One region of the Clostridiisalibacter paucivorans DSM 22131 genome, then DNA from elsewhere that is predicted to be linked to it. Evidence: a T-box and tRNA genes for the amino acid it is inferred to sense, from the RefSeq annotation. Region 1 holds a T-box; the other regions hold tRNA genes.

Region 1 (5,832 bases):
ATCACATCTAACATGCAGGAATTATTGTTATGTGCAAATACTTCAAGTGCATTATTTAATATTTGATTGTTTTTATATAAGAATATGTATTATTGGTAATTAACAAATAATCAGTAGAAACTTATATTATATTTTTATAAGGTAAAATGAATTTTAAATTATTTGATCAAACGTTAGTGGAATTATAAGCATGAGTTGTAATAGTTTTTGCTTTAGGATTTAGATATTTTCTAAGACAATTTTGAGTATTTTTTAGATAAAGTGTATAATATAGTAAATTATAGTAATAGGGTGATATTAAATGGGACTAGCTATAGTTTTACCAGTTTATAATGAAGAACAATGTATTTATGATAATTTTTACAAGTTAAAAGAAATATTAGCTAAGGATAAAATTAAGTGCAAATATGTTTTTGTAGACGATGGATCTGTTGATAAATCTTGGAAAATAATCAATGAAATTGCATCACAAGAAGAAACGGTCTATGGCATTAAATTTTCTAGAAATTTTGGTAAGGAATTGGCAATAGTAGCTGGGTTAGAGATAATCCAATCAGATAGATATTTGATAATGGATGCTGATTTACAGCATCCTCCAACTGAAATCAAAAATATGTTAAAAATGATGGATGAAACGGGTGTCAATATTATAGATGGCATAAAAGTAAGTAGAGGAAGAGAGTCTATATTATATAGATTTTTAGCTAACAGTTTTTATAGATTGCTCAGACAATTAACTGGATTAAATTTAAAAAATTCATCAGATTTCAAATTGATTGATAAAAGTGTAGCCCAAAATATAAAAAAATTTAAAGAAAAGAGTATTTTTTTTAGAGGGGTAGTAGATTGGGTTGGTTTTACTAGGAAAGAATATTATTTTCGTGTTAACGATCGTATAGATGGTAAAAGTAGTTTTTCCATATCAAAGTTGATAAAATTTGCATTGAGTTCAATTTTATCGCATACGAGCAAACCACTTTATTTAACAATATTTTTTGGTGTAATATTTTTTGGGTTTTCAATTATTTTAGGTGTTCAAACTCTATTTAATTATTTCTCAGGCATTTCTATAGATGGGTTTACAACAGTAATTCTATTAATTTTAATAACGGGATCAGTGATAATGTTTACTCTTGGTATTGTTGGAATATATATTGCAAGAATCTATGATGAAGTAAAGCAAAGACCACAGTATATTATTTCAGAGAGAATTGAGAGGCTATAAAATGAAAATACTGATAAATATGTTAAAAGAAAATTATACAATGCAGATGTTAAGGTACTGTATTGTGGGAGGAGCTACTACAGTAGTTAGTTTTGGCACTTACTTTTTTTTGCTGTATGTTTCGAATATTAATCCTAATATAGCTAATGTAATATCAATAATAGTAGCTATTTTGTTTGCATATGTTACTAATAAGATATTTGTTTTTAAAAGTCATTGTAAAAATATAAAAGAACTTATTACAGAAATATTGAGTTTTTTCTTTGCTAGAGCCATTACAATGTTAATGGAAGTAGGCGGTGTATTTTTTTTAATAGACTTGGTGCATATTGATCCAATTTTATCAAAAATATTTATAAGTATTGTAATTTTGATATTCAACTATCTTTTGTCTAGATTTTTTGTATACAAAGAAAGAAGGGCTGAATAAATATGCTAAAAAGTTTACAAAATAAGAGAAAGTTTTTACATAATATATTAATATTATTTATTTTTGTAGGTGTATTACTTGTTAGTATGTATGTAAGATTGTATGGAGATGATTTTTTCTATTTGCGTTTTACAAGAAGGGGTATTAATTATTTCATAGAGAGGAATATAGAACATTATTTTTTGGCTAATGGAAGAGTAATCGTACATTTACTTGCAACAATATTTTTAGCTTTTCCAATTTATATATGGCAAATATTTAATTCCTTAATGGTAACTGGAGTGGCTTTTATAGCTTCAAAACTGATTTGCATAGGTGAAAAAGGAGAATATCAAAACAAAAAATTAATTACTATAGTAATATTTGGAATTATGATTATTTTTTTTGATCCTAATATGTCTAGGCAGAGTATTTATTGGATAACAGGTTCTTTTAATTATATTTATCCTTTATTGCTATTATTCTTTTATTGGTATAGTATTTTAAAGGTAGTGCATAAAAAAAATATATCAAAGTATTTACCATTGATAGCATTTTTTTCTACAGCTTCGGTAGAACAGGGCGGTATGATGGCATTTGGATTGACATTAATGATTATACTAGAGAAAAAGTATATACAGAAGACAAAGGTTGAAAGAGTTTTGTGGTATAGTCTTTTTTCTTCTATATTAGGATTAGTTTCAATCATTGCATCTCCATCTTTATTTTATAGAGCTGGAATGGAAAATTCTCCAGGTAATGGGTTATTTGATTTGATAATCTATAATATCAAAATGCAAAGTTTTACAGTGTTTTTTTCTAATGTAACTAAACCCTATATTATAGCAAGTATACTTGGTGCTATTACAATCTTAATAGAATATTACAAAATTTGTTTAGCAAGAAAGAAAAAAAATGTACTATTTATTATAGTGTTAGGAATAATGTCCATATTTTTATGGTTATATGTAATAAATAATAATGATATAGTATTTAATTATAATGGGACAAGTAATAGATTAGTAATGTTGTGTTTTTTTATTGATATCATTTATTTAATAGTTTTATTTTATTCAGCATATATTGTATATATGTATAAATTAATTAAAAACAGACTGATTCTATTGATAAGTCTTATATTAGGATTCGGTTCTCAGTTTATGATGGTAGTTTCTCCTGTTTATGGTCCTCGTAATTTAATATTTCTAAATTTTATGCTTGTTTTATTTATTAGTGCTGTATTTTCAAATTATAAAAATATTTTTAGTATTAATGCTATTGCAATTTGTTTAAGTATTATATACAAATCCAAATTTTTATTAATTGTTTTATTAATTGTTTTATTAATTTTTTTATTGTATTTATTAAAAATAAATACAATAAAAAAGATTAACAGATTAACATGGATAAAATGGATTAGTGTTGTAATAATAATATTCATAGGACTAAAGTCGGTATATTATCCAACATTTAATGGGTATTTTACTAATAGTAAAGTTTATGATAGAAATATTTCAATATGTGACAAATACAAACAAAAAGATTATACAGAACTGAAGCAAATTAAATTGCCACTTGAATTATACGGTTGGGTAATGCCTTATCATAACCTTTATTATAATCCTTATTATAAGTTGTATCTAGGCCTTGATGATGATGTAGAAATTAAATGGGAAATAGAATAGGGGTCAGGCTCACTTTTAAACTTTATAATTTATACACTATGAAAGTTATTATATAAATATAAAATAGCAAAGTTTAGATAATATATACTTCAGTAAAAGAGTAGGAAAATAAAGCTCAGTTATAATTGATTTTTGAAAAATAATCTGGTACAATACTAACAAATCTATAAATTAAAGCATGGAAGGGAAGTAGTAGTTTTCATAATTGTTTTCAGAGAGCTGTTGTTATGGTGAAAGACAGCAACTAATGAAGATGAACTCGTCCCAGAGCTATTAGGGTGAAAAGAGTAACTCTAGTCGGATAATATCCGTTATAACTAATTGAGGGGATAGCTTTATTTTGGCTATCAAATAGAGTGGTATCGCGGACCTTCGTCTCTATATTTAAGAGATGAAGGTCTTTTTAATTTTATCTAAATACTATACAAACAGAAAGGAATGTGAAAAGATGTTAAATTACAATCATAAAGAGATTGAAAGAAAGTGGCAAGATTATTGGGATAAAGATGGTACTTTTTATGCGTCAGATGACAAAAGCAGACCAAAATATTATGCACTTATAGAATTTCCATATCCATCGGGAAAGGGACTCCATGTAGGACACCCTAGACCATATACTGCACTTGATGTGGTGGCGAGGAAAAGAAGAATGCAAGGATACAATGTATTATTTCCCATGGGATGGGATGCCTTTGGTTTACCTACAGAAAACTATGCTATAAAAAATAAAATTCATCCTAGAATAGTGACAGAAAACAATATAGCCAAATTCAAATCTCAATTAAAGGCATTGGGGCTTTCATTTGATTGGTCTAGAGAGGTAAATACTACTGATCCAGAATATTATAAGTGGACCCAATGGATTTTTCTAAAATTATTTGAGAAGGGATTGGCATATAAGAAAGAGACATCTATAAATTGGTGTACTGATTGTAAGGTAGGTCTTGCAAATGAAGAGGTAGTCAATGGCAAATGTGAACGATGTGGCTCTGAAGTTGTGAGAAAGATAAAAAACCAATGGATGTTAAAGATTACAGAGTATGCAGAAAGACTAATAAAGGACTTAGATTTAGTAGACTATATAGATAGGGTTAAGATACAGCAAAAAAATTGGATAGGCAAATCTCAAGGGATGGAAGTAGACTTTAAAGTAGCTGGTGAAAATACAGTTACAGTATATACTACTCGCCCTGATACATTATTTGGTGCAACTTATATGGTATTTGCCCCAGAGCATCCGTTGATCGACAAGTTTAGGGATAAAATCACTAATTTTGATGCTATAGAGAAATATAGGGAAGAGGCCAAGAAAAAGTCTGAATTTGAACGTTCTGAGTTAGTGAAGGAGAAGACAGGTGTTGTGATAGAAGGTATAAGTGCAATAAATCCTGTTACTAATAAAGAAATCCCCATATTTATATCTGATTATGTACTTATGTCCTATGGAACTGGTGCAATCATGGCGGTGCCAGGACATGATACTAGAGACTGGGAATTTGCCAAGAAATTTGACTTGCCTATAGTGGAAGTAGTTGAAGGTGGAAATATTGAAGAGGGTGCTTATACAGATATAGAGCATGGAGTTTTAATAAACTCAGATTTTTTAAATGGATTAAATGTTGAAGAGGCTAAGAAGAAAATAAGTGACTGGCTTGCAGAAAAAGGATTGGGAAAGAGAAAGATAAATTATAAGTTAAGAGATTGGGTATTTTCTAGACAGAGATACTGGGGAGAGCCAATACCTTTGGTATATTGTGAAAAATGTGGATGGGTACCTGTACCTGAGGAAGAATTACCGTTATTATTGCCTGAAGTAGATAGTTATGAACCTGCAGATAATGGAGAATCACCACTAGCAAAAATGACTGATTGGGTAAATACTACTTGTTCTAAATGTGGAGGTCATGCCCAAAGAGAAACAGACACCATGCCTCAATGGGCAGGTTCATCATGGTATTTCTTAAGGTATACAGATCCTAATAATAGTGAAGCATTGGCCAGTGAAGAAAATCTAAACTATTGGTTACCCATAGATTGGTATAATGGTGGAATGGAACATACCACATTACATTTATTGTATTCAAGATTTTGGCATAAATTCTTATATGATTATGGGGTAGTGCCTACACCAGAACCTTATCAAAAGAGGACATCTCATGGGATGATTCTTGGGGAAAACAATGAAAAGATGTCAAAATCCAGGGGCAATGTAGTAAATCCCGATGAAATAGTAGAAGAATTTGGTGCAGATACAATGCGTCTATATGAGATGTTTATTGGAGATTTTGAAAAAAGTGTACCTTGGTCTCAAAATGGAGTAAAGGGATGTAGAAGATTTTTAGACAGGGTATGGAGACTTGTAGACATTGTAGAAGATGGTAGTGAATTCTCTAAAGAGCTTGAAGTTAACATGCATAAGACTATAAAGAAGGTTAGTGAAGACTATGAAAATATGAAATTCAATACAGCAATAGCAGCCCTTATGACTCTTTTAAATGACTTTAATAGCAATG
Region 2 (13,239 bases), on a different contig from region 1:
GTTCCTTCAAGTATTTTTAACAATGCCTGTTGAACACCTTCACCACTGACATCTCTTGTTATTGATGGATTATCTGATTTCCTTGCTATTTTATCTATCTCATCAATATATATTATCCCCTTTTCTGCCCTTTCTATATCATAATCTGCTGCCTGAATAAGTTTTAAGAGTATGTTTTCTACATCCTCTCCAACATATCCCGCTTCAGTTAATGATGTTGCATCAGCTATTGCAAATGGTACATTTAATATCTTAGCCAATGTTTGGGCTAATAATGTCTTACCTGAACCTGTGGGTCCAAGCATAATTATATTACTCTTCTGTAATTCAACATCTGAAGAAGAAGTTTTCTTGTTTATTCTTTTGTAATGATTATAAACTGCAACTGCTAATGCCCTTTTTGCCCTATCTTGCTTAATGACATATTGATTAAGAATCTCATTTATTTCCATGGGTTTTGGCAGTTCTTTCATCTCCACATCCACAGCTTCATCGAATTCTTCATCAATTATCTCTTGGCATAAATTAATGCATTCATCACATATATATACATTAGGTCCAGCTATAAGCCTTCTAACCTGATCCTGTGATTTGCCACAAAAAGAACATTTGAGTTGCTTATCGTCAAATCTTGACATTAAGACACCTCTCTCAAAATTATTTCCTAGAAGTTATCACTTCATCTATTATACCATACTTTTTAGCTTCTTCTGCTGACATAAAGAAATCTCTATCGGTATCTTTTTCAACTTTTTCTAGTGGTTGGCCTGTTCTATCACTTATTATTTCATTTAATTTATCTCGCATCTTCAATATTCTTTCAGCATGTATTCTTATATCTTCTGCCTGACCTCTAGTTCCTCCCAATGGTTGATGTATCATTATTTCTGAATTTGGAAGGGCGAATCTCTTACCTTTAGCGCCAGCAGTAAGTAAAAATGCTCCCATACTAGCACACATACCTACACATATAGTAGATACATCAGGCTTTATATATTGCATAGTATCATATATTGAAAAACCCGCTGTTATTGATCCACCTGGACTATTTATATATATTTGAATGTCCTTATCTGGATCTTGAGCCTCCAAAAATAACAACTGAGCAACCACTAAACTTGCTGTGGTATCGTTGATTTCGTCACTTAAGAAAATTATCCTATCTTTTAAAAGTCTAGAATAAATATCATAAGATCTTTCTCCCCTATTAGTTTGTTCCACAACAACAGGTACTAAAGCCATATCTATCCCTCCATGTTAATTTTTTGCAAATTAAACCGACGATAGTATATTGATTAAACAAGCTTTGCATTATCTACAAGCATATCTACCGTCTTGCTTTTAATTATACCCATTTTGATGTATTCTAAATCTTCATCTCTCATATTTTTCTTAAATTTATCTAAGTCTTGGTCATATTGTTTAGCTAATTTAGCCAACTCTTTTTCTACTTCTTCTTCTGTTACTTCGATTTCTTCTGCTTTAGATATAGCTTCTAAAACTAAATCTGTTTTAACAAAATTTTCTGCAGTAGGTTTTATTTGTTCTCTAAGGTCTTCTATTTTTGTATTTGTTAATGAGAGATATTTTTCCATATTAAGTCCTTGATAAAGTAGTCTATATTCGAAATTCTTTATTTCAGAATCTATTTGAGCTTCTATCATAGCTTCTGGGATATCTACTTCGACTCCCTCTAATACTTTTTCTATAACTTTACTTTGAGTTTCATTTTTTTCTTTCTGCTCTGCTTCATCTTCCATTTTTTTCTTTAGATCTGCTTTTAGTTCTTCTAATGTATCAAACTCACTTACATCTTTAGCAAATTCATCATCCAATGCTGGTAATTCTTTTTCTTTTACTTCATGAATTTTAACTTTAAATATTGCTTCCTTTCCAGCTAACTCTTCTGAATGATATTCTTCTGGGAATGTAACTTTTACATCTACATCATCTTCTACATTTTTACCTACTAATTGTTCTTCAAATCCAGGTATGAAGGTATTTGATCCTAATTCCAGTGTTTGATTCTCAGCTGTACCTCCTTCAAACTGTTCATCTCCCACATATCCTTCATAATCTATAACTACTGTATCTCCTTCTTTAGCAGCTCTATATTCAACAGCTATTAATCTGGAATTTCTCTCTTGCATATTTTTAAGCTCTGCTTCCACATCTTCCTCTGTTACATTATACTCTACTTTTTCTGCTTCTATTCCTTTATACTCTCCTAGTTTAACCTCTGGCTTTACTGTTATATCTACTTTAAATACAACTGGTTTATCCTTTTCAAGTTCTTCTATATCTATCTCAGGTCTATCTACAGGTTTTAAATCATGTTCTTCTATTGCTTTATCATATGCATCAGGTAATACAAAATTAACTGCATCTTCATAAAAAACTTCTACCCCATATCTAGATTCAATTATTTTTCTTGGAGTTTTACCCTTTCTAAATCCAGGAATATTAAATCTACCCCTGTTTTTTAAATATGATTTTTGTATAGCCTTTTCGAATGTTTCTGAACTTACCTCAATTTTTAATGTTACATTATTATTTTCTTTTTTTACGATTGTTGAACTCAACTTCGTTCCTCCTCATCCAATTTAATTTATGTATTTTTAAAATACTAAATGTTTGTCCAGTCAATATATTCTAATCAATTAACCATTATATTATATCATAAATAATTTGCCTATCCAATATAGTCATTTTTTAAGATTACTTATTCTAATTCAATTATGAGATACATATTAAAAAAACCAATGGACAAACCATTGGTTTTTTTATGTCTATGGTGCGGGAGAGAGGACTCGAACCCCCACGCCAATGGCACTAGATCCTAAGTCTAGCGCGTCTGCCAATTCCGCCACTCCCGCATTATTTACTGATACCGACAAAAGATATTATACAAAGTTTATTAACTTATGTCAAGGATTTTTTTAACTTTTTTTGCGGGAGTGTAGATTAAAATTAATCTACTTTAAACCTTTTTATATCTTCCAATAGTTTTTCAAATGATTTTTTTGTATTTTCAGCATGTCTATTCAATGACTCCATAGTTGCTAGTTGCTCCTCTACAGAAGCAGAAACCTCTTGAGTTCCAGCAGAGTTTTCCTCAGTTATTGCTGAAATATTATTTATGGCCTCAACAATCGTATCTTTTCCTTCTTCTATTTCATGGGCGTACTTGGTCACATTTTCCATGTTTCCAACTAAATCTGAAAGTGAATTAGATATATGATTAAATATTTCATTAGTATCATTGAGCCATTTTTCTTGTTCCTCCTGCATTTCTTTTACAGTCTCTGTGGCCATTACAGCATTTTTAGAACTGTCTTGAATATTGTGTATCCTCTCTCTTATATCATTTGTAGCTTGAGAGACTTCAACAGCTAACTTTCTTATCTCATCAGCTACTACTGCAAATCCCTTACCTGCCTCTCCTGCTCTAGCAGCCTCAATAGATGCATTTAATGCCAATAGATTCGTTTGCTCGGCTATATCATCAATCAATTGAGTAATAGATTCAGCATTGTGAGCATATTCATTTACATCATCTATAGTAGTATCCACAACTTTTATGCTATTTGCTATGTCTAGCGTTTTGGTGCTCAATTTTTTTATTATTTCAATGCCGTTATCACCTATCTTATTGCTTTCCTGAGCAATGTCAAACGTTCCCTCTATTAGTCTACCTATTCTCTCTATTCCATTTCCTAATTCAGTAGTCTTTTGGGCTATTTCCTCAGCATCTTTAGCCTGGTCAGATATACTATTCGCCATCTGGTCCATGGCTTCTGCTATCTCATTGGCAGCTCTATCACTTTGTACTGATATTTCTGACAATGCTTTTGTTTCTTCGTTAGCAACAATCCCTGACTCTTTAGCACTATTTATTAAACTTTTGATATTTACTACCATATTGTTATAACTCTTAAATAATACTCCAAACTCGTCTCCCCGTTCTTTTTTCCACACATTGGTCAAATCACCCTGCTCTGCTTTATGCATAAGCAGTATCATTTCTTTTATAGGGTTATTTATACCTCTAGTAATTAGTATTATCAATATTATAGATATAATTATTATAATTGCTATGGAAATTATATCTGTTCTATATATTGAATTATATTCTTTAAGTATTTGAGCTTTAGGTATATTGGTTATATAGCCCCACACAGTGTCCATATCATTAAAATTAATAGGCTGATAGACAACTAAATCTTCTTCCTTTTCTCCAGCTAATTCAGTAAAAAAACTCCCTTTATTATATTTACTTAAATTATCCATTATTTCATCATTGATTATTCCTTCATCCATTAGAGACTGGAATGTAGGGTTTTCATTTACATTACTACATATTACTGTTCCCTCTTTAGAGACTATTGTAGATGATCCTTTTAAATTCTTTATACTTTCAATCTCTTCTATTCTATTACTCAAATAATCCAACCCTATGTCTGCTGTTACTACTCCTAAAAAGTTTTCTTTGCTGTCCAATACAGGATAGGATATAGTAGTCATCAACACATCCACTCCATTTACTGGATATATGTACGGCTCTGTCAATATGGGTTTTTTAGTCCTTTTAGGTACTAGATACCAATCTCCTGCACCCTCCACATCATATTCTACCAATACATCTACCCCTATCTGGCCATCATCACCCCTATAGGCATATGGTAGAAATCTTCCATTTTTATCACTTCCCAGTGACTTTAGTCCTGCATATGATGAATCATCTTGGTCAAAACTATTCACTTCCCATCCAGAACCATGGGCTATAATATTTTTATTCTTTTCTAAACTATTTTTTAAAAGCATTATAACCGATTGCCTATCTAATTTATTGTTTTCTGTAAGCAGTCCTATATGCTGTGCAAGGCCTTCCACTGTACGCTGTACCACTTCTATTTCCTTTTCCAATCTCAATGCTTCCCCTTTAGATATTTCTTCTACCTCTTTTTGGGTTTTGTTTAAACTAACATTTTTTAGTTCCGAAAGAATGTCCATCTCTAGATAAACAGACACACCTAAGATTACAAATGACAATAATGCTATCTTCATCCAAACCTTAAAGCCATTTTTTCTAGACATTTTTGTCCCCCCATTTTTTGTATATAATTTACTATTATTCTAAAAAACTCTTTATTATTTATTTATACCCATTTAACATTGTTTTACATTATAAAAATAGACGGAGAATCTTTTTCCCATATTGTCAATAACATACAATTATGATAGAGGTATAAAATAAATATTTAATAAAATTTGTGTCCATATGAAAAAGTTAGTAGTTAAATGGTTAGTAATAAGTAGTTTAATGATGAAATCCATAAGATTTCAACCATCAACTACTAACCACTAACTAATAGCTACTAACTTCTTTCTTATCTTTTAACTCTTAGCTTTATAATGCTTCCCAATTTGCTGGATATACAACATATACAAATCTTGCATGTTGGGGACAACTAAATTTTATTGCTGTATCTTTAGGTATAAAGATTATATCCCCCTTATTTCCTACTATTTTTCTATCTCCTATAACTATCTCCAATGTTCCATCTATTATATAGTCAACCTCGTCATATTTTAATGTCCAATCAAATGTGGATTCTTCCATCTCCATTACTCCACACCCTAACCTAGGACTCTCCTCTAGATTCAATACATCCTTCAGATATACCTTATCTCCTTCTTTTCCTGTATCAAATTTTTCTGGTTTTACTGTACTTGTCTTTATAACTGCAACTCCACTTTTGTCAGTTTCCTTTTTAAAATCATTATTTGCATCCAACTGTTCTTTTAATACCCTTCTAACAATTTCTTCCACTATCTTAGTATCTATATCTACCATAATCTATACCCCCATTACTCTTCAGCTTTGGCTGTCTTACCAAGGGTCTTATTGGCAATTAACATGGCCACCATAACAGCTGTAATACCTGAAACAAGTTTTCCAACAACCATAGGGAATATCATATCTCTTGCAACTCCTGCAGTAAATCCTAAATGATCACCAAATACAAATGCTGCACTTACTGCAAAGGCCACATTCAAAATTTTTCCTCTATCATCCATATCCTTCATCAATTGAAACATAGGTATATTATTTGCCAATGTAGCTACCATACCAGCTGCTGCCACATCTCCCATACCTAAAACTTTACCCATACTAAGCAATGGCTTTTTAAATACTTTAGTTATAAAGTGAACCATAGGAAATGCTCCTGCTAACATCAATGCAATAGATCCAACTATCTCTATACCATCCCAAACTGGTGCCATTCCCGGTATTATAACTATTCCTGTAAGGGTTTCTACAATTATAGCTGCCGTTCCTGCAGTTATAACTATAACCACTCCCTTACCGAATACAGTAAATCCCTTTATCATCTTATTGGGCATTTTCCAAAGCCCCAGTGCTATAAGCAAAGATACTATAATTATAGGTACTAAATTGCTCAGTATCATAGATATTTCAAATCCTGCTGCAATTCCTCCAGCTAAACATCCAATAGGTATAGTTATTATACCTGCTAATATACCTGTAGCTAAAAATTTATGATCTCTTTTTTCAATTATCCCTAATGCTACCGGTATTGTAAATACTATTGTAGGTCCCATCATACCTCCAAGGATAAGTCCTGCAAAAAGTCCTGCTTCCTTAGTTTGGGCCATTTCCATAGCCAAGGGATATCCTCCCATATCATTGGCTAAAAGTGTTGTAGCAAACATCGCCGGATCTGCTCCCAATGCACTATATATAGGAGATACCACTGGAGTAAGTATTTTAGCAAGTACTGGTGCCAATGATACAACCCCTACCATAGCTATAGCCAAAGAACCCATTGCCATAAAACCTTCGTCAAACTGTTCACCTAGACCAAATTTATTTCCTATTATCTTGTCTATTGCACCTAATACCATAAAAACTACCATTATATATACAATAATTTCATTAATACTCATTTATTCTCCCCCTTTATCATCGAAATAAGGATTTCAATGCTACTCTCCACTCTACCTATTCAGTTTTAACCTTGGGTAAAATACATTCTACTTCTTCATGTGGTCTTGGAATTACATGTACTGATACCAATTGACCAACTCTATCGGCGGCGGCTGCTCCTGCATCTGTTGATGCCTTTACTGCACCTACATCCCCTCTAACCATCACAGTTACATATCCTCCTCCTATTTGCTCCTTACCTATTAATGTGACATTTGCTGCCTTTACCATAGCATCTGCTGCCTCAATAGATCCTATTAAACCTCTAGTTTCTACCATTCCCAACGCATTTTTAACAGCCATAATATTTGCCTCCTTTATTTTTTATTAATCCTATTTAAAGTCTCATTACACAGCTCATTAAGTCTTACCTCATCACTAATACCATAATCTTCTTTTAACATCTTCAATATATCCTTTTTAACAATCTCAGGGTCAAAACAGTAGTCACAATCTTTCTCCTCTGGTTTTTCTCCATATACTATTGTTAGGCCCATATTTCTAATTATGTCCTTAGCACCGGGAGTTAGTATCATATCCTTACCAATATATATTTTTTCATCACCCTTAGATACATATTGATTTATATTCTTTTTAGTAAGCAATACCTTTCCCATATTATCCCTCCCATCTATAACAATTTTTCAAATAATTCTTTTCTAGGAGATGGGATAACCACCTTACTTATAAGCATACCATTGTCTTTACCTATCATACTTCCCGCTTCGACGGCCTCCTTTACAGCACTTACATCTCCACTCAATGTAACAAAAGACTTTCCTCCTATAGCAAAACCTAATCTTATTTCTATAAGATTTATCAATGCAGCCTTTGCTGCCGCATCAGCTGCTACTATTGATGTAGCTACACTGAAAAATTCCATTGCTCCTATGGCATTTACTTCCCCTATTTGTGTAGCACCATTTATAGCATTAATCAATTGAGGATGTATACTGGGTAGAATCAACTCATCTACTACATATTGTCTTCCTACTTCTTTTCCTGCCTCTACAGAGGATTTTACCGCTCCTACATCCCCCGAAATAAGCACTATATATTTCCCAGGACATATGGAGTTTGAAAGTATTAATTCTACTTCGGCAGCCTTTATCATAGCATCAGCTGTTTCTATCCCCTTAGCTATACTATTTAGTTCCAGAAGTCCTATGGTCCTTATCATAAAATCACCCCATTATCTTCCCTTTGAATAATTACCTTATCTGATACCTCCAACACCTTTCCATCTATGGTTGCATGTACATTTGCCCCCATATCATTTCTTTCTACCTTTCCTATAAGTTGACCCTTAGATACATTATCTCCAACTTTTACTACGGCACTGGCAGGTTTTCCTATATGTTGACTCAATGGTATGGTAACTTCTTTAGGAAACAATTCCTTTATATCATCTATATTTTGATTATAATATTTAAGTATATCTAATCTTGCCATAAGCCTTGTTGTAGGAATCTTCCTATATTCAATCATATCTCTGCTCTCAATATCTGTACTACCCTTTTCTGGTCTTATACCTTTCTTTCTCAGCTCTCCTTTAACATATACATTTACTAATCTAGGTGAAAGTCCCATAGGACAAGAATACAACTCACATATTCCACACTCACAACATATCAACGCTTCCTTCATTATCTCTTCATCCTGCTCCGACATACCTATATTCCTCATAACTTTATGTGGTCTCAATTTGTGACCTATGAGATATCTATGACATAAATCGGTACAATATCTACATTGGATACACGCCGATCTAGTTTCATTTATTATAGTCTGAAGAGGTTTCCTCTTCCTTTGTACTATATAATGATCTTTAGGCAATATTATCAAAGAACCATCAGTCTTTTTGATGTGATTTTTATGGGTTTCATTATCATCTATTATAGTCCCCATCATAGGGCCACCTATTATGACAGCATATTCATTGAGATCAGTGCCACCTGCTGCATCTATACACTCTTTAACCGATATACCTACTGGTACCTTAAGCATTGTAGGATTATTTACTTCTCCCACTACAGTTATGCACTTATCTACAACAGGATTATCCTTCATTGCTTCACCAATATTGACTATAGTCCCTACATTGGTAACTACTGCACCCACATCCAATGGTATCCCTGCCTCAGGAATAGACCGACCTGTTACTTCATATACCATCATCTGCTCATCTCCTGCTGGATAGTAATTACCTAGATAGAATAATTCCACATTTGAATTTAATCTTTTAATTATGTCCTTCAGACTATTTATTTCCTCTGTATATTTTTCTTTAAGGGCTATAATAAGATGTTTAGCCTCTACAAACTCTCCTACCTCTTCTACAGTCTTTATTATTTCTTCCCCTCTATTCATCATGATATATTTATCTGTATTTAATAGAGGTTCACATTCAGCTGCATTTATAATAAGGTATTCTACTTTGCAATCTAATTTTACATGGGTAGGAAATCCTGCACCTCCCGCTCCCACAACTCCCGCTTCATATATTTTCTGTAATAAATCCATGTTCTACCAACACCTCTTTTCCCATTTAATCTTCCTCTACATCAACTACATCAATTATTCCAACTATTATTGCATCAATGGGAATGTCTTTTCTTCCTAAGGCCATTCTAGCCGAACTACCATTTACTATTAATACCGTTTCTCCTATTCCTGCTCCAATGGTATCAGCTGCTACCACAGTAGGAAGGTCTTTACCCGAAGAATAATCTAAAGGTTTTACAACTAAAAACTTTAGTCCATTTAAAGCCTCATCTTTTCTTGTAGCCCATATATTTCCAACTACCTTTCCAACTATCATAAATACCTTCCTCCTCGTTTAAATTTATTTGGTAAAGATACCAATGCCATTGGTCCTTATATAGTCTTTTGCCAAAGGAGTTATTATAGTGGCTTTATTTGTTACAACCTCTGTATATCCTCCTTGGTGAATCTGTCTTATTAGAGATTCCGTCACTATTTTTTCTTTAATTACATATTGGTTATTTTTATCAACATTTTCATCAACAGACTCTTTTGCCCTCATATTATCAGCAAACAATCCTGATATCTCTTTTTCATTTACAAAATTTATTCCAAAGGTTTCAAGCCTTTCTTCATAAGATTTCATCATATTATAAAATGGTATATTGGAACTGTCCTTATATTTGTGATATTTGATGCCTTCATTTAACACATACACCCTTTTGCCTTGTAATATAAAGTCTATTATAATGGAAGAGATTTTATCATTTGGCAATCCCAATGCAATATTAACTAGTTCCTTATTAGTCATACTCCCTATTAAAATATATTTATAGGAATCTACAACTACATCTTCATTTAAATCTTCCAAATGATCTATATGAAAATCTTCCTTGACTTTTTCCAATACATTTTCTATTGAAAAATCTACAGTTAAAATCTTATCCTTTCTTTCATTCAACTTATCTGTATTAGTGTTTTGAATCCTCTTCATAACTTCCCTAGTTATATATTCAATCAGCTCTTTAGTATCCATTGAATTCATATCTAAATATCACATCCTTTATATCCTGCAATTCATAGCAATACCTAAAGGTGTTACTAAAAATGGATTTTTAGGTTTGATAGTAGTTATTCCCGTTTCTTTTTCTATAATTGTCTCTATTCCCTTTAGACAACTAGTACCTCCCACAAGATATATCTCTTTAGCATCATGATTTTTAATATGAGTATTTACTATATTTCCCATTTTCTGAACTACAGGTATTACCACAGGAAAAACTTCATCTTGTTTGTCCGAAGATGTCTTCAATTTTTCTGCCTCTTCAAATTTAACTTTGTAACTTCCAGCTATAACCAATGTTAAATGGGTTCCTCCTGTAGCTTCATCAGCTACATATACTACTTCACTATCTTCAATTATAGATAATCCAGTGGTACCTCCACCTATATCCACAATAACTCCATTATCTATATTCAGCACTGCATTGGCAGCTGTAGGCTCATCTAATATATTAGTTACTTCCATACCTGCTCCCTGTACTACATACATATGGGTCTTACTGTCCCTCTCACCTGTTCCTGGTGGAACTGCTATGGCTGCCTTGGTAAGCTCTACTCCTATCTTTTCTTCTATTCTTTCCTTAAGACTTCTCACTATTTTCATAGCACCTATATAGTCTACAACCAGTCCATCTCTTATTACTTGAGCAAATTCCATTTCACATGCTACTGGTCTTTTGTCCTTATCTAATACAACCAATACAATATATGCTGTACCTAAATCCACACCTACCAGCAATTCTTCTCCTTGCTTCACTTTTTTAGGGTTTTTAATAGTCTCTTCCAATTGGGCGATTATACTATCGGAATTTGTAAAATCTATCATTGCCATTTCCCCTCTTCTGTCAATATTTTTCCTTTAATGCCATTTTCAAAGTTACACGCATTTGCCTCATCAAAATCTATGTGCATATTTAAACTGTAGTCTTTGCTTACCCTTACTAATACATCTTCAAATATAACTGGTCTATCACTGAATACCTTCACCGATACTATTTGTTTATCTTCTACTCCAAAGCTATTGGCTATATCTGGTGGCATATGAATATGTCTCTTTGCTATAATAACTCCTTCATCAACCTTTATCATATCTTTTCCCGATGATAGATATATGGATGAACTTCCTGTTGTTTTTCCTGATTCCCTAACAGGTGCCTTTATCCCTAGAGATATGGCATCTGTTTTGGAAACCTCTACTTGGGTGTTTTTCCTCTCTGGCCCTAATACAGCCACATTTTTAAACATGCCCTTAGGTCCAATTAATGTGACCCTTTCATTACTCAGAAATTGTCCTGGCTGGGATAATTCTCTCTTAGGAGTGAGCCTATAGCCCTTTCCAAAAAGTCTTTCTACATCCTCTTTACTAAGATGTACATGTCTTGCTGATGCCTCAATGGGTATAATACCTTTTTCACTCTCTTCTTGTGATAGTCCCTCTACTACTCTACCTATTATTTCCTTTATCATTCTTTCATCCATCGGTTCACCTCCCATTAGTTGTAATATCCAGCCAAATACCTGCACATCATTACATATACTGCACTACTCAATCTATTGAGGGCTTTTATTATATCTTTTCTTTCCAGAGATATAGAACTCAATTCTGCTTCTCTAACACTACTTCGAATGGCATTTAATCCTATTACCAATTCTCCCATTTTATAATCAGGCAATATATGCTCTACTCCTAGATGCTTTTTAGGGTTATGTGACATTTCCCTAACCTCTTCTTCCTTTAGTCCCAGGATACTTATATTTTCTATTTTTTCATTAATAACCTCTGCTTTAAGTATATTTCTTACAAATCGAAGTATTTCTTGTATCTCATCAACCAACTTCTGGCACTTATCTCTATCTGCCATCACCTGTACCTCAAGTATTTTCGATTGGAGACTATCAAGTTTACCCCTAAATACTATACTGGGATGATCTTTAAAAACCAATTCATTACCATATAACTGAGTCATATGTTCAGGTTTGTCATCAAAATACCCTCCAGTATATCTACATATATATTTTGGTACAAACCTCTCCTCTTTATCTTCTTTATGCTTTTGATTATCTGGTTTTGAACTAGCCTGTTTTACCTCATCTTCAAATACCAATTTAATATTTTTTTCATTCAAATATTCCCTAGCAGAAGGAGTAATTATAATATTAGAATTGACAATGAGCTCATCTGTTTTTTCCTTTTTAAGCCTTGCCCTAAGTTCTGCCTCAGTCAAAACTTTCATTTATTATCACATCCTTTTTTAGGTCTAAACCTGGTCCATATAGACCAGGCAATACCTAGAATGATTATCCTTCAAGTTTAGGTAATATTAGTTCCACTTCATTATGAGGTCTTGGAATTACATGTACAGAAACCAATTCTCCAACTCTTTCTGCTGCCGCTGCCCCAGCATCTGTAGCTGCTTTAACAGCCCCTACATCTCCTCTAACCATTACAGTTACAAGGCCACCACCAACATGTACCTTTCCAATAAGTGTTACATTTGCCGCCTTTACCATGGCATCTGCTGCCTCTACAGAACCTACCAATCCTTTAGTCTCTATCATTCCCAATGCATTCGTATTAGCCATTTGTATATTCCTCCTTTAATTTCATTAAAATTTATTTTTATTAAGACTATTTACCTTTTTTTAATTCGGCTATGACAAGTTTTGCTATTCTTTCAACA
Region 3 (13,239 bases), on a different contig from region 1:
TTTGTCCAACTTTCACCTTGTCTCCAACTTTAACTATAGGTTGACAAGGAGCTCCTATATGCTGTTGCATAGGAATTTTTACAATTGCAGGATCTTTAGCTTTTTCCACAGAAATATTTTCTGTTTGTTTCTTAAAATGTGGTGGATGAACCCCACCCTTAAATGTGAGATCCTTTAACATTTATTTCACCTCTTATCTATTTATTTTTATTTTGGTTATAATAATATTAGTTAATAAATATACAATGTAAAATACAAGTATTATTTTGTATACAAAATGTTTTATACATTAAAAAATAACAGAGTCTTTTTGTCCTGCTCAAATATACCTATGTTAATAATTTATACATATAAAACCTTTTCATTGTATAATCGTTAAACACTTAGCAGTATTTTAAGCCATCTGTTACTTTTTTTACAATTCATTATAACACTTATATCATTTTTGTACAAGCCTAATGATAATTATTAAATTAACTAATAAAACATCTTAATTAAACTTATTAACTATAGTTATATATTATGAATATCTTTTATATTTTCTTCTATATATGTCTTTATCCATAACAGCACATCTATATTATCTATACTTAATTCTTTTAATGTCTTTTTAATTTCTCTAGTGTCAAATTTAAACTCTCTATTATTACACTGATGTCTATATACTATGTCTACATCTTTATCTTTATTTAATAAAGAAACTAATGTCTTCCCCATATTGCCCAATGGTGCTCTATCTATATGACTATATTTCAAACTAAAGTGCACTTCTGTTCCTTTTCCCAATTCAGAAGATATTTTAAAGTCTCCCTCGCATCTTAGAGCTGCAGCCTTAGTCAAAGATATGCCCATTCCTACCTTTCTAGTTTTTCTGGAAGTCATAAAAGGATCATCTACTCTTTTTAAAAATTCTTCGTCCATTCCCTTGCCATTGTCCTCTATATCTACAGTCAATATATCTTTATCTATATTTTCTAATATATTTATTTTTACTAATGTTGCCCCTGCATCATAGGAGTTTTCTACTAGGTCCAATATATGAAGTGATAATTCTTTCATGCTATTATTCCCCCTGTATCTGTAAGATACGTTAACACTGAATTTATATTTAACTGTTCTATATCTATGAAATTAATAGGCTCATTTATATCTCTTAAATAATGGGCATCAGAGTTTTTTATTATATTGTATTTTGATAAATCTGTATTGAAAATATTATTTTGGTCTTGAAAATATTTTGACAACTCTACTGTATATATATCTAATCCATCAGGTATAAATCCCAAAACAGCAAGCATACCAAATGACTTTCTATCAATATGAGCAGGCACCATTACTCCATTATATTTTTTAACCATATCGTTTATATCATCTAAAGAATATTTGGTACTACTAATCAACAATTTATCTACTTCATTTATTAATTCATCTTCCATGTCCCTTATTTCTTGATTACCAAAAATTAAAGGATTATTCTTTATATCTGGTAATCCATCATAAATTAAATCTTGAAACTTTATCCCATCATTTAAGTCATAAAAATAGCAACATACATGTACTTCTTCTTTAGTAGTCACCTCAATACCTGGAATTACCAATATATCTTTTTCAAGTCCGAGCTTCATTATAGACTCTACATTTAGCATAGAATTATGATCTGTTATAGCTATTATATTTAACCCCTTTATATAACACATGTTTATTATATTATTAGGTGTCATATCAGTATTACCACAAGGTGATAAGCAAGAATGAATATGCATATCATAGCTAAATTTCATTTCTATAATCCCATTTCTTTTAGTTTGCAAGCCAATTCATAGGCACTTAAATCTGATTTTAATAATGGAATACCTTCTTCATTCGATTTATTTATTGTGTCTTCATCTATTTCTACCCCTTCAGCTATCAAAACAGCAGAAATATCTACCAATGTGGCTACTGCCATTACATTTATATGCGTTTGAATTGTTATCCATATATTACTACTTCCTGCTTTAGCCATCACTAAACTTAACAAATCCCCTATATAGACTCCTTCTACATTTTTATCTATACCAGCGTCACCCGCCACAACTTTCAATCCTAATTCTTTAACTATATCTCTTATAAGCATTTCAACCCCCCTCATTATCGTTATTATTATCATTCATAAACATGCAATCATATATATTGGCATAACCTCTAACTATATCTTCTGCTAATGCCCTACAACTAGGAGCACCACATGAGCCACAATCAAGACCAGGCAATATATCTAAAATATACTTAAGCTTTTCTATCTTCTTTACTGCTGTTTCAAAATCGTCATCTAACTGCATTATTTCTTTAGGCTTTAATTCATTTGTCCAGCATACAGCTTTAGTTTTATATAGATCCATTGCATAACTATCTTTTACCTTAGATTTATATTCTTCATTATTTGAAATTTTTCTGATTCTACTACTAGCTATAAAAGGATTTTCAACATTCAATGGTCCTCCTACACATCCTCCTATGCATGCATATCCTTCAAAAAAATCTATGTTATTGAGTTTTCCTAACTCTATTTCTTCTAAAACATCTATTACATTATCTATGCCATCTGCCGAAATATAATTTTTAATGCCTATAGCCTTACTTTGACCTCCAACCGAAGACCATCCTATGCCAAGATGAGAGCCTTTATTAAACTTGTCATAATCAGTTATATGCTTAGTATTACTCACTATATCACCATAAATCTTCTTTATAGATATTGCCCCAGTTAGTTCAGATTTTTCTATTCCTATAGGCTGTTTAATACTGGTTACTTTAGCAGGACAAGGTGTCAAATAAAATACTCCTATATTATCTTCCTTTATATTATTTTTTTTCATTATCTCTCTTTTCGCCAGCCTTGCAGCAATCTCCATTGGCGATTCTATATTTACTATATTTTTTAATAATGTAGGAAATCTTACTTGAATAATCCTTAGTATAGCAGGACACATTGAAGATATAATGGGTTTAGGAATTTTTTCTTTTTCAATAATATTCCTTAATATGATACTAGAAATATCTGCAGCAATTCCCTCATCATAGACATAATCAAAACCCATATTTTTTATACCTTGATATACTTTATTCATATCTATATTATCAGTAAATTGCCCATACATTGTAGTAGATAATATTGCTATATTCATTTCAAAATCTTGAAGCCTTGATAAATCATCTGTTATTGCATTTTGAGCATGGTATGGACAAACTATAATACACTCTCCACAATCTATACATCTTTCTTTAATTATTATTGCCCTTTTATCTCTCACTCTGATAGCCTCCATAGGGCATTTCCTCATACAATGAGTACACCCTTTACATTTTTCCTCTTCCAAAACAACAGAGTGGAAATATTTATTCATATCTATCACCGCCATTTATTATATACTATTTAATTAGTATTCTAATATATACTTCCGTTCCTTGTCCCTCTTTCGATTTTATATCAAATATATCAGCACATCTCTTAATATTTGGTAACCCCATACCTGCACCAAATCCCAATTCTCGCACTTCATTAGGTGCTGTAGAATATCCTTCTTCCATAGCTAAATCTATATCTGGTATTCCAGGACCAATGTCCTTAGATAAAATTTCTATCTCTTTTGGAGAAATTATAACTGATATATTGCCACCATTTGAATGTATTACAAGATTCATTTCTGCTTCATATGTGGCTATAGATACCCTCCTTGTCACATCTGCATTTATACCTAATTGTTTCAATATTTTTTTCACATTACTAGAAGCTTCTCCAGCCTGTGTGAAATCATTACGAACAATCTTGTATTCAAGCTTAATAGAATTATTTTCTACTCTCATCTAAGACTTTGCTCCTCCCTGACTCTACACCTGTCAATCCTTTTTCATATAATTTCCCCGATGCAGTATAAAGTATATAATCTGTTTTCATTATAGTAAAATTATTCCTTTTTCCTAGTTCCAATACTTGTTTGTTAGGTGTTTTTCCCCTTACAAAAACTATTGCAAATAAATCTATCATCTCTGCCGTTCTTATAACCTGCGGATTTGTCAGTCCAGTTAAAAGTATTGTGGGGCCGTCTACAAAAGCCAATACATCGCTCATGAGATCAGAGCCAAAGGCCTTTGTTACTTCTCTGTCTAGAAACTCTTCGCCAGTTAAGACTTCAGCATTTAATATTTCCTTTATTTCTCTTAATTTCATGCTTTTAACACACCCCTATCTAATCAACCTTTATAATATTTATATAATTGTAGAACACCCTATAGTACTCACTAATTATGTCCTCTTCAGCATTATCTATCATAGACTGTCTTTTTTGTAAAAATTTATTGAGACTTTTTCTATCTTCATCATCATTTTTGTAATTATTTAATTGCTCTAATATTTTCTTATTGTTATTATCTATAGTAACTTTTAAGGATTTGATTTGTGAATCTTTTAACTGTTCTGACAACAGAGCCGTTTCTTCCTCATAACTATTTTTTATTGTATTTATTATATTGGCTAGACCTTCTTTTCTTACTGATTTGATTTCAACCCTTTTCTCATTAATAAAACTATCTTTTAATATACCTTTAACATATACATTATATCTTTCAGCTTCTTCACGATCTAAAAAAGTCCCAGCAAAAACTTTATAATCATTATCAACTTCTAAAATAAACCCAGGTATTTGCTTTGAATTCATTTCTTTTACAAGTAACTTACCGTTTTCAATATCATCAAAACTCCCTGTTTGTATGCTATATAAAACCAAATCTTTAAATTCATATACTTCTTTATCATTATCTTTTGATTTGCTTTCATCTTTAACTTCACTAATTTCTGTCTTTTCATCAACTTCTTTATCTATATTGGGTAATAATACATGTTTTACTAGACCAAAAGCTATCATGACAGATACTAAAGGAGCTATTATAAAAAAAAGTAGAAAGTTTACTAGCTTGTCCCTTCTACTATACCTTTTTCTATTTTTTCTGCTTAACCTCATAATCTACCTCCAAACAACTTTAATTGTTTTAAATAAATTCACAAATGTTTATATATATTTATCTAAATTCAAACTCAATTGAATAGGTTCATCAAAATATACTATATTAGATAATGTAACTCCTAAAAGTCTTACCTTTTTATCTATATTAAACCTATTGTCTAATATATAATGGGCAGTTCTATTTATTGTATTAAAATCATCAGTAGAGTAGTCTAATGTTATACTTCTGGTTTCCACAGTAAAATCTTCATATTTTATTTTTAACGTCACAGTTTTTATTCTATATCTCTTTCTTAAAATTCTAGTCACTACATCTTTTACATATCTATCTACTCTTTCATGAAGTATCTTTATATCATTTGTATCTTCTAAAAATGTATTTTCTTCACCTATAGACTGTGCTCCTTCTGGATTCTCCACAGGCCTATTATCTATGCCATTTGCAAAATCAATTAATTCTTCTCCTCTTTTGCCAAATAAATTCACCAAAGTTTTTTTGTCATATTTCTGGATGTCTTCAATTCTATATATACCTAATCTCTTTAACTTTTTTTCCGTCTTAGGACCTACCCCCCATAATTTTCTTATAGATAGTGGCTTTAATATATCTATAGCTTCATTTTTTTGTATTATGGTTAACCCATCTGGTTTTTTCATGTCTGAAGCCAGTTTGGCTAAAAATTTATTATAGGATATGCCAACAGAAGCTGTAAGATATAACTTGTTATTTATATCTTCCTTTATTTTTTTCGCTATTTCCAAAGGATTTTTACCTGACACATCTAAAAAGGCCTCATCTAAAGATATAGGTTCAATCTTATTGCTATAATTATAAAATATATCATGTAACTTTTGTGAAACTTTTTTATATTTATTTTTATTTACAGGTACAAATACTGCCTTAGGACATAAAGCCTTAGCTTTTTTTGATGGCATAGCAGAACGAATTCCGAACTTTCTAGCCTCATAAGATGCCGCACACACCACTCCTCTAGAGTATGGATTGCCCCCTACTATAACTGGCTTATTTTTTAGATTAGGCCTATCTCTCTGTTCTATGGATGCATAAAAGGCATCCATATCAACATGCAGTATCCATCTATTATCCATATTAACACTTCCATTATATATATTATAACATTTTATCAATACTATGACTAATAATTATATCAATTAACTTAATTAACATTGTTTATTGCATTATAACTTATATTAATATATATATTATATCTTTTTTATTTTATTAAAAAAGTTTCATTTTAAAATAGTCACAAATAAAAAGACTGGACAAAATGATCCAGTCTTTTTATTTACTCCGTATTCATTTTTACTGATTCATAATGTTTTCGCCTGAAATTCGTCCAAATACTACAATATCTAGCAAGGCATTTCCACCTAAACGATTAGTTCCATGGATCCCTCCTGTTATCTCACCAGCTGCATAAAATCCTGGGATTATTTCATCATTAGCATCTAGCACTTGGGTTTTCTCATTGATTTTTACTCCTCCCATAGTATGATGCACTGCAGGGTATCTCAATGTAGCATAAAAAGGTGCCTTTTCAACTTTATTTTTCCATAATTTACGTCCAAATTCATCCTTTTGTTCATCTACAGACTTATTAAATTTATCTACAGTATCTTTTAATACATTTGACTCTATATTTATTTTTTGTGCTAAATCTTCTATAGTATCAGCTTTTACAATAATACCTTCTTCTATTAGTTCTTCAATATTTTGTCCTGTCTCATTATTAGGACCTGTAATAACTTGAGAGTCATTAATCATATAATATTGACCATCAGTCTGAGCTAAGATTGCTTCGCATAATTTATCTCTACGATTATCTTCATTTATAAAACGTTTTCCTTCTTTGTTGACAAAAATCGAATTTTCTACATTAATGGTAGGTCCTACCAACTCAATCGCCATAGGTAGTAATTGAATATGTTCCATACCTACTAATTGAGCGCCTACATCTTCAGCCATTACAATTCCATCTCCAGTAGCCCCAGGATGATTAGTTGTTGGTTTATCTGCCGTTAAACTTGGTACATATTTAGTTCTCATTTCTACATTGGCAGCAAAACCTCCTGATGCCAGTATAACACCCTTTTCTCCCATAATTTCCATAGGTGTTTTATCTAATACATTTTCAGCTTTTACACCTATTACTCTTCCTGATTCATCTTTTATTATCTCTTTAGCCTTAACATTAGTTATAATCTCAACACCATATTCTTTTGCTGCTTTCTCTAAAGTTTCTATGTATCCTGTACCAGCAGGCTTTACAGCTTGATGAGTCCTTGGCCATAAAGAACCTACAACAGATCCTATTTCGTTTCTAAATTCCATACCATAGGATTCCAACCAATGCTTACCATCTAGTCCATTCTCAACCATTATTTTAACTAATTTAGAATCTCCAGCCTTGTCTCCACCTTCATATGTTTGCTTAAAATGTTTATCAATAGAGTCTTCAATTCCTTGCTCTTTTTGTCTTTCAGGATCAGCTGAGTTATAAGCACCACCTGATCTAATAGTATTGCCTCCAAGCATAGGCATTTTTTCAATCAAAATTACCTTACCACCATTTTCTCCTGCAGCAACAGCAGCTGAAAGTCCAGCACCGCCTCCACCTATTACTACTACATCAGCGGACTTAGAAATCATTTCTTTAGGCTCAGTTGATTCATTGGACACTGTCTGAGATAAAGCACTAATCTCTACTCCTGCACCTTCCAATGCTTTAGTTACTGCTGTCAATACAGCATCACTAGTAACTGTTGCACCAGAGATAGTATCAACTGCCAAACTTTGATTTTTCACTATAGTTTCAGGTATCTGATTTAAGGGAACATCGCTAATTTGAGGAGTTTCACTATGTTCAACAACATTCACTTCTTCTATCTTATCTTCGCTAAGTACCACTTCTACCTTAAGAGTACCATTGTGACCTTGGGCTTCACCCATATATGTACCTGCATTAAATGTGGTACTGGACTCTTCACCTTCATCAGATGATGTAGGTTCATTGCTTTGACATCCAAATGCAGTCAATAACATGGCAATAGAAAGTACTAAAACTAATAAAGTTCTAAATTTCTTCATTTAAATTCCTCCTTTTACATTTAGTTTTTTATATTTAAGTAGATTGTATGTTAATTTTAAAACAAAGTCAAGATATTTTAATATTCATTCTTATTATTGAAAAAATCTAATTAAAATAAAAAGACTACCCAATTTGGGTAGTCTTTTTGGTGCGGGTGATGGGATTTGAACCCATACGCCATACGACACACGGCCCTCAACCGTGCCTGTCTGCCTATTCCAGCACACCCGCGTATATTTTTAAAGTCACTGATATAGTATAACCCTAAAAACATACTGTGTCAAGTCAATTTATTCTATATCCTTAGATTGATTTTCTTCAGGTATATACCATTTATTGATATTGTTATAAATATTAAATGGTAATGGTTCAATTTCTCCTTTTACCTTATTATTAATCAACAATGCATTATTCTTGAAAAACAAACTCATATATGGTAAATCTTCTATAATATTTTGCTGTAACAATTTATATTTCTGCTTTTTTTCCTCTCTATTTTTAGCATTAAATGCCGCTATGAGAGACTGATCCATCTTACTATCTTTGTATCCTATAAAATTACTTCCACTTCTTATCTGTGATGAATGAAATGCAAAAGATATATCTGGTATAGGAGACATTTCCCAACCTAATAATGCCATGTCATAATCTCCTTTATATAACATATCTTTAGTACTTTCCCAATCTAAAGCCAAATCTTCCTCTGTTATTGCACCTTCTTTAGAATTATATTTAAGTTTTATATCTATACCTATTTCTTTTAAATTCTCTTTTATTATATCAGCACTTTCTCTTCTTAATGTGTTGTAACCATTGGTCAATAGAGAAATACTTAATTTATTACCCTTATCATCTTCTAATATTCCATCTTTGTCATCATCTTTCCAACCCGCTTCTTTCAATATGTTTTTAGCCTTTGTTAGATTATATCCATAAGTATTTCCTTCTTCAGATATCAACCAAGAATTGGGCCATATAGGTACATCTATCGTGGTAGCATGACCTAAATATACATTCTGTATTATAGCATTTCTGTCTATAGCATAAGCAATAGCTTTTCTAATAGCTTTTCCACCTTCATCCTTAAATATATTTCTATTAAAATTAAATCCTATAAACTCATAATTGGAACTTATATACTCATATATATCTATGTTTTTATTTTCATTATATTTTTCCCAATCAATATCTAATATTGTAGTGACATCTATAATTCCAGATTCAAAAGAGGTAATTGTAGCTTCCTTATCTGGTATTATCTGTCCAATTATTTTACTAATATAAGGTTTATCTCCCCACCAAGTTTCATTAGCAACCAGTTCAATGCGTTTTAATTTTTCATAATTCTCAACCTTATAAGGTCCTGTTCCTATAGGTTTAAAATCATAGTCTTTATTAGATGCTGCTTTATATGCATTCCTATCACTCAATCCTTCAAAACCATGTCTAGGTATTATTGGAAATATTAAGCTTTCCAAGGCATTACTATATGACTTATCAAATTCTATCGATATGCTCTTTTCTCCATTTGTTCTAGTACTTATAATATGAGACAAATCACCGAGTCTAGAAGGTCTATATACATCGGATAATATTTCTCCATATAATGCATTTACAGCTCCATATCTTAAAGTATCTATAGTAAATTTCACATCTGAAGATGTTAAAGCTTTTCCATCATGCCATTGCACATCATTTTTTAAAACTATTTGTATGGTTCTACCATCCTCAGATAAAGTATAAGTATCTACCAGCACATTTTTTATATCTCCATTCTTATCTAATGCAAAAAGTCCTTCATATATCAAGTTGTTAAAGTAATACAACTGTTTATCCCTTGTCAATAAAGGGTTTAATGTATCTACATGCGTTATAGGTAATACCAATTCTCCTCCATAAGTAGGTTCATATTCTACTACATCCGTTTCAGTTTCATTACTACTATCATTATCTATAATATTCTCATTATTACATCCTATTAAAATCATGAATGCTATCAGTATTATAATCCCTAAAGAACTTCTACCAAATCTCAAATTTATTCCTCCTAAGTTGTATTAAATCATCTTTTTTAATTTAGGGTTTTCAATAATGCCTGGTACCCTTCCTCGTTTTGCTATAGGTTCGCCCTCTACTTCTTTTATATCCATAGTCATATCTATACCTGGTGCTCCCGAGATATAGCTGCCAACACCAAATGCATCTGCTCCTGCCTCTGACAATTGACTTATTTTCTCAGGTTTTAGTCCCCCTGATACAAATATTTTAACCCATGGATATCCAGCTAAATCTAGTCTAGCCCTGAGCTCTTTTACTAATTCTACAGTAACTCCTCCCCTTTCACTAGGTGTATCCAATCTAATCCCATATAAATTCTTACCTAGCTCTTTAGCTAGCCTCAAGGATTCTTCAATTTCATCTTTAAATGTATCTACAAGAACTATACGCTTATGTTCTGGAGGCATTATCTCATCATAAGCTTTAGCAACCTCTAAAGTATCTCCTGCTAATAAAAATGATGCATGAGGTAATGTACCCGATGGCTCTTCATCAATTAATTTTGCAGTCAATATATTGCTTACTGCACTTGCTCCACCTATTCTTGCTGCTCTCTCCATTACAGGTGCTACAGCTGGATGTAAATGTCTAGTACCAAAACAAACAAAATTTTTATCTCCACATGCTTCTTTAATTTCTTTAGATGCTGTAGCCCATCCACTAGGACTAGCAAGGCAACCTAATATCACTGATTCATATATGCCAAATTCTTTATAAGGACCCTTTATTCTTACCAAAGTATCTTTAGGTCCAAATTCTTCTCCTTCTTCTAATGCCCACATCTCAATATTTTTATCTTTTAAAATGTTTTTTACTTCTTCAATACCTACAAAAATACCCTTTTTCCTTGCAAATATTTCCGCTGTAACAATTTTTTCAGAAATTCCCATATAATCTAAAATATCCTGTGTTCTAAGAAAATATATATCTGTTGTCAATCCATTGAGTATATCCTCATGAGTAGCTGAATACAACAGCCTATTCTCAGAGTCTATTTCACATTTTTCTACATCTTTTAAGTTTCTTATATCTTTCATCATTTTCATCCTTTCAATGTTAGTAATTAATAAAAGTATTTGTATATTCCAATAGTTTATGACATTCTACTCTATTATAACAAATTTTTTATGCAAAATTTATATTATCTATAAAAAATTTTATATAATTTATATGTTTTAAGTACCTTTTCTATATAATCTTCTGTTTCTTTAAAAGGAATTTTATTTAATTCCTTTCCATCATTACTATACTTTTCGTTTTTTAACCACTTAGATACATTACCGCTTCCACCGTTATAAGCAGCAAGTACTAATCTCAATTCATCGTCAAACTGATTGTTTAAATTATTTATATACCAACATCCAATCATAATATTAGTCTCAGGATTGTATAATTTTTCTTCATTAAAATTCTCTAATTTTAAATTTTCAGCAGCCCACTTCCCTGTACTTGGTAGAATCTGCATAAGACCCATAGCCCCCTTTGATGATAGTGCGTCTTTATCATATCCACTTTCAGTTTTTATTATGGAAGCTACAAGCAATGGATCTATACTGTATTTATACGCATATTCATCAATATAACCTCTATATTTTATTGGAAACAATATCCTACCTATATCTTTATAAAATAATATTAACAAAAAAAACAATATTATGATCAATAAAATAGTTATTAGTCTTTTAACCCTAAATACATAGATTCCCAAATAAACACCCCTCCGCCTTTATACTAATTTAAATTCTACTTCATCTATTATTTTTGAAATTTTAATCTTTAGTTCTTCTATTGTTCCATCGTTGTATATAATTCTATCTGCATATTGTTTCTTTTCTTCCAAAGACATTTGGGCATTTATTTTCATTAGTGCTTCATCTTTGCTTATTTTGTCTCTATTCATAAGTCTATCTATTTGGGTATCTAACTCCACATATATAAGCCATATTTCATCAGCATATATATCATTTTGTCCCATTTCTTTAATAGATTCAATTAAAAGAGGTATATCTAAAAATATTATTTTGTTTTTTAACTCATTAAGATTTATATGTTTTTTTATCTCGTCAAATACTTTTGGATGTACTATCCTATTTAACTTCTTTCTAGCTTCTTCATCTTTAAATATAATATCCCCTAACTTCTTTCTATCTATCTCCAAATATTCATTTAATATTTTTTTGCCAAAAACATCTACTATATCAACATAACATGGTTCACCAATCTCCACAACTTTTTTAGCAATTTTATCAGCATCTATCACAGTAAAACCTTTATCCAAAAGAATCTTTGTCACAGTACTTTTACCTGTAGCAATTCCTCCTGTGATGCCTATAATAGCATTACTTTGTTTCATACCAACTATCACCTGTCTTCATATCCACTTTTAATGGTACTTCCAACTCAACTGCATTTTCCATCAAATTTTTTAAAAGATTCTTTACTTCTTCTACTTCACCTTTACTAGCCTCTATGATTAATTCATCATGGACTTGAAGAATTAATTTTGATTTCATATTTTTACACTTAAGTTGTTTATAAACATTTACCATGGCTATTTTTATTATGTCTGCTGCACTTCCTTGAATAGGTGTGTTCATAGCCATTCGCTCACCAAAAGATCTTACATTAAAATTTTTAGACTTAATCTCTGGTAAAAATCTTCTTCTATTTAATATAGTTTTAACAAACCCTTTTTCTCTTCCTTCTTTAACTATATCTTCCATGTATTCCTTAACTTTTTTGTAGTTCTTAAGGTAATTATCTATATAAAGTTTTGACTCTTTTCTAGGTATTTTCAAGTCCCTAGATAATCCAAAATCACTTATCCCATATATTATTCCAAAATTAACTGCTTTAGCTCTACTTCTCATTAGAGATGTAACCTCATCTTTAGAAACACCAAAAACTTCTGAAGCAGTTTTCGTATGTATATCTTCACTCTTAAAAAAGGCTTCCATCAATTTACTATCTTTAGATATATGACCTAAAACCCTTAATTCTATCTGAGAATAATCAGCATCAACAAGGACAAAGTCATCATCTTCTGCTATAAAAACTTTCCTAAT

The links. A T-box is a leader RNA that pairs with one kind of tRNA and senses whether it is charged. The one in region 1 lies ahead of leuS (leucine--tRNA ligase), so its partner is inferred to be a tRNA-Leu.
Region 2: it encodes a tRNA-Leu, which carries the amino acid that the T-box ahead of leuS (leucine--tRNA ligase) is inferred to sense. The anticodon was not compared.
Region 3: it encodes a tRNA-Leu, which carries the amino acid that the T-box ahead of leuS (leucine--tRNA ligase) is inferred to sense. The anticodon was not compared.

What each region holds. Positions count from the first base shown of each region.
Region 1 is NZ_JHVL01000023.1:49,417-55,248, reverse strand. It holds gene Q326_RS0108405 (glycosyltransferase family 2 protein) at 302-1,225, shown strand; gene Q326_RS0108400 (GtrA family protein) at 1,227-1,655, shown strand; gene Q326_RS0108395 (DUF6056 family protein) at 1,658-3,319, shown strand; T-box leader at 3,490-3,702, shown strand; gene leuS (leucine--tRNA ligase) at 3,768-5,832, shown strand, end outside.
Region 2 is NZ_JHVL01000006.1:31,141-44,379, reverse strand. It holds gene clpX (ATP-dependent Clp protease ATP-binding subunit ClpX) at 1-638, opposite strand, end outside; gene clpP (ATP-dependent Clp endopeptidase proteolytic subunit ClpP) at 658-1,242, opposite strand; gene tig (trigger factor) at 1,296-2,582, opposite strand; tRNA gene Q326_RS0104040 (tRNA-Leu) at 2,793-2,876, opposite strand; gene Q326_RS0104035 (methyl-accepting chemotaxis protein) at 2,971-5,097, opposite strand; gene Q326_RS0104030 (cupin domain-containing protein) at 5,411-5,857, opposite strand; gene eutH (ethanolamine utilization protein EutH) at 5,872-6,972, opposite strand; gene Q326_RS0104020 (BMC domain-containing protein) at 7,028-7,315, opposite strand; gene Q326_RS0104015 (hypothetical protein) at 7,330-7,629, opposite strand; gene Q326_RS0104010 (BMC domain-containing protein) at 7,644-8,192, opposite strand; gene Q326_RS0104005 (4Fe-4S dicluster domain-containing protein) at 8,189-9,535, opposite strand; gene Q326_RS0104000 (EutN/CcmL family microcompartment protein) at 9,561-9,833, opposite strand; gene Q326_RS0103995 (hypothetical protein) at 9,858-10,541, opposite strand; gene eutJ (ethanolamine utilization protein EutJ) at 10,560-11,384, opposite strand; gene pduL (phosphate propanoyltransferase) at 11,381-12,037, opposite strand; gene Q326_RS0103980 (hypothetical protein) at 12,052-12,792, opposite strand; gene Q326_RS0103975 (BMC domain-containing protein) at 12,857-13,141, opposite strand; gene Q326_RS0103970 (acetaldehyde dehydrogenase (acetylating)) at 13,188-13,239, opposite strand, start outside.
Region 3 is NZ_JHVL01000002.1:107,464-120,702, forward strand. It holds gene rsxC (electron transport complex subunit RsxC) at 1-181, opposite strand, end outside; gene Q326_RS0101445 (ATP-binding protein) at 514-1,059, opposite strand; gene Q326_RS0101450 (PHP domain-containing protein) at 1,056-1,781, opposite strand; gene Q326_RS0101455 (DRTGG domain-containing protein) at 1,784-2,116, opposite strand; gene Q326_RS0101460 ([Fe-Fe] hydrogenase large subunit C-terminal domain-containing protein) at 2,118-3,401, opposite strand; gene Q326_RS0101465 (ATP-binding protein) at 3,412-3,846, opposite strand; gene Q326_RS0101470 (DRTGG domain-containing protein) at 3,830-4,210, opposite strand; gene Q326_RS0101475 (SPOR domain-containing protein) at 4,230-5,000, opposite strand; gene dinB (DNA polymerase IV) at 5,049-6,113, opposite strand; gene Q326_RS0101485 (flavocytochrome c) at 6,331-8,115, opposite strand; tRNA gene Q326_RS0101490 (tRNA-Leu) at 8,263-8,347, opposite strand; gene Q326_RS0101495 (peptide ABC transporter substrate-binding protein) at 8,407-10,152, opposite strand; gene Q326_RS0101500 (nicotinate phosphoribosyltransferase) at 10,174-11,211, opposite strand; gene Q326_RS0101505 (lytic transglycosylase domain-containing protein) at 11,316-11,882, opposite strand; gene coaE (dephospho-CoA kinase) at 11,901-12,527, opposite strand; gene polA (DNA polymerase I) at 12,514-13,239, opposite strand, start outside.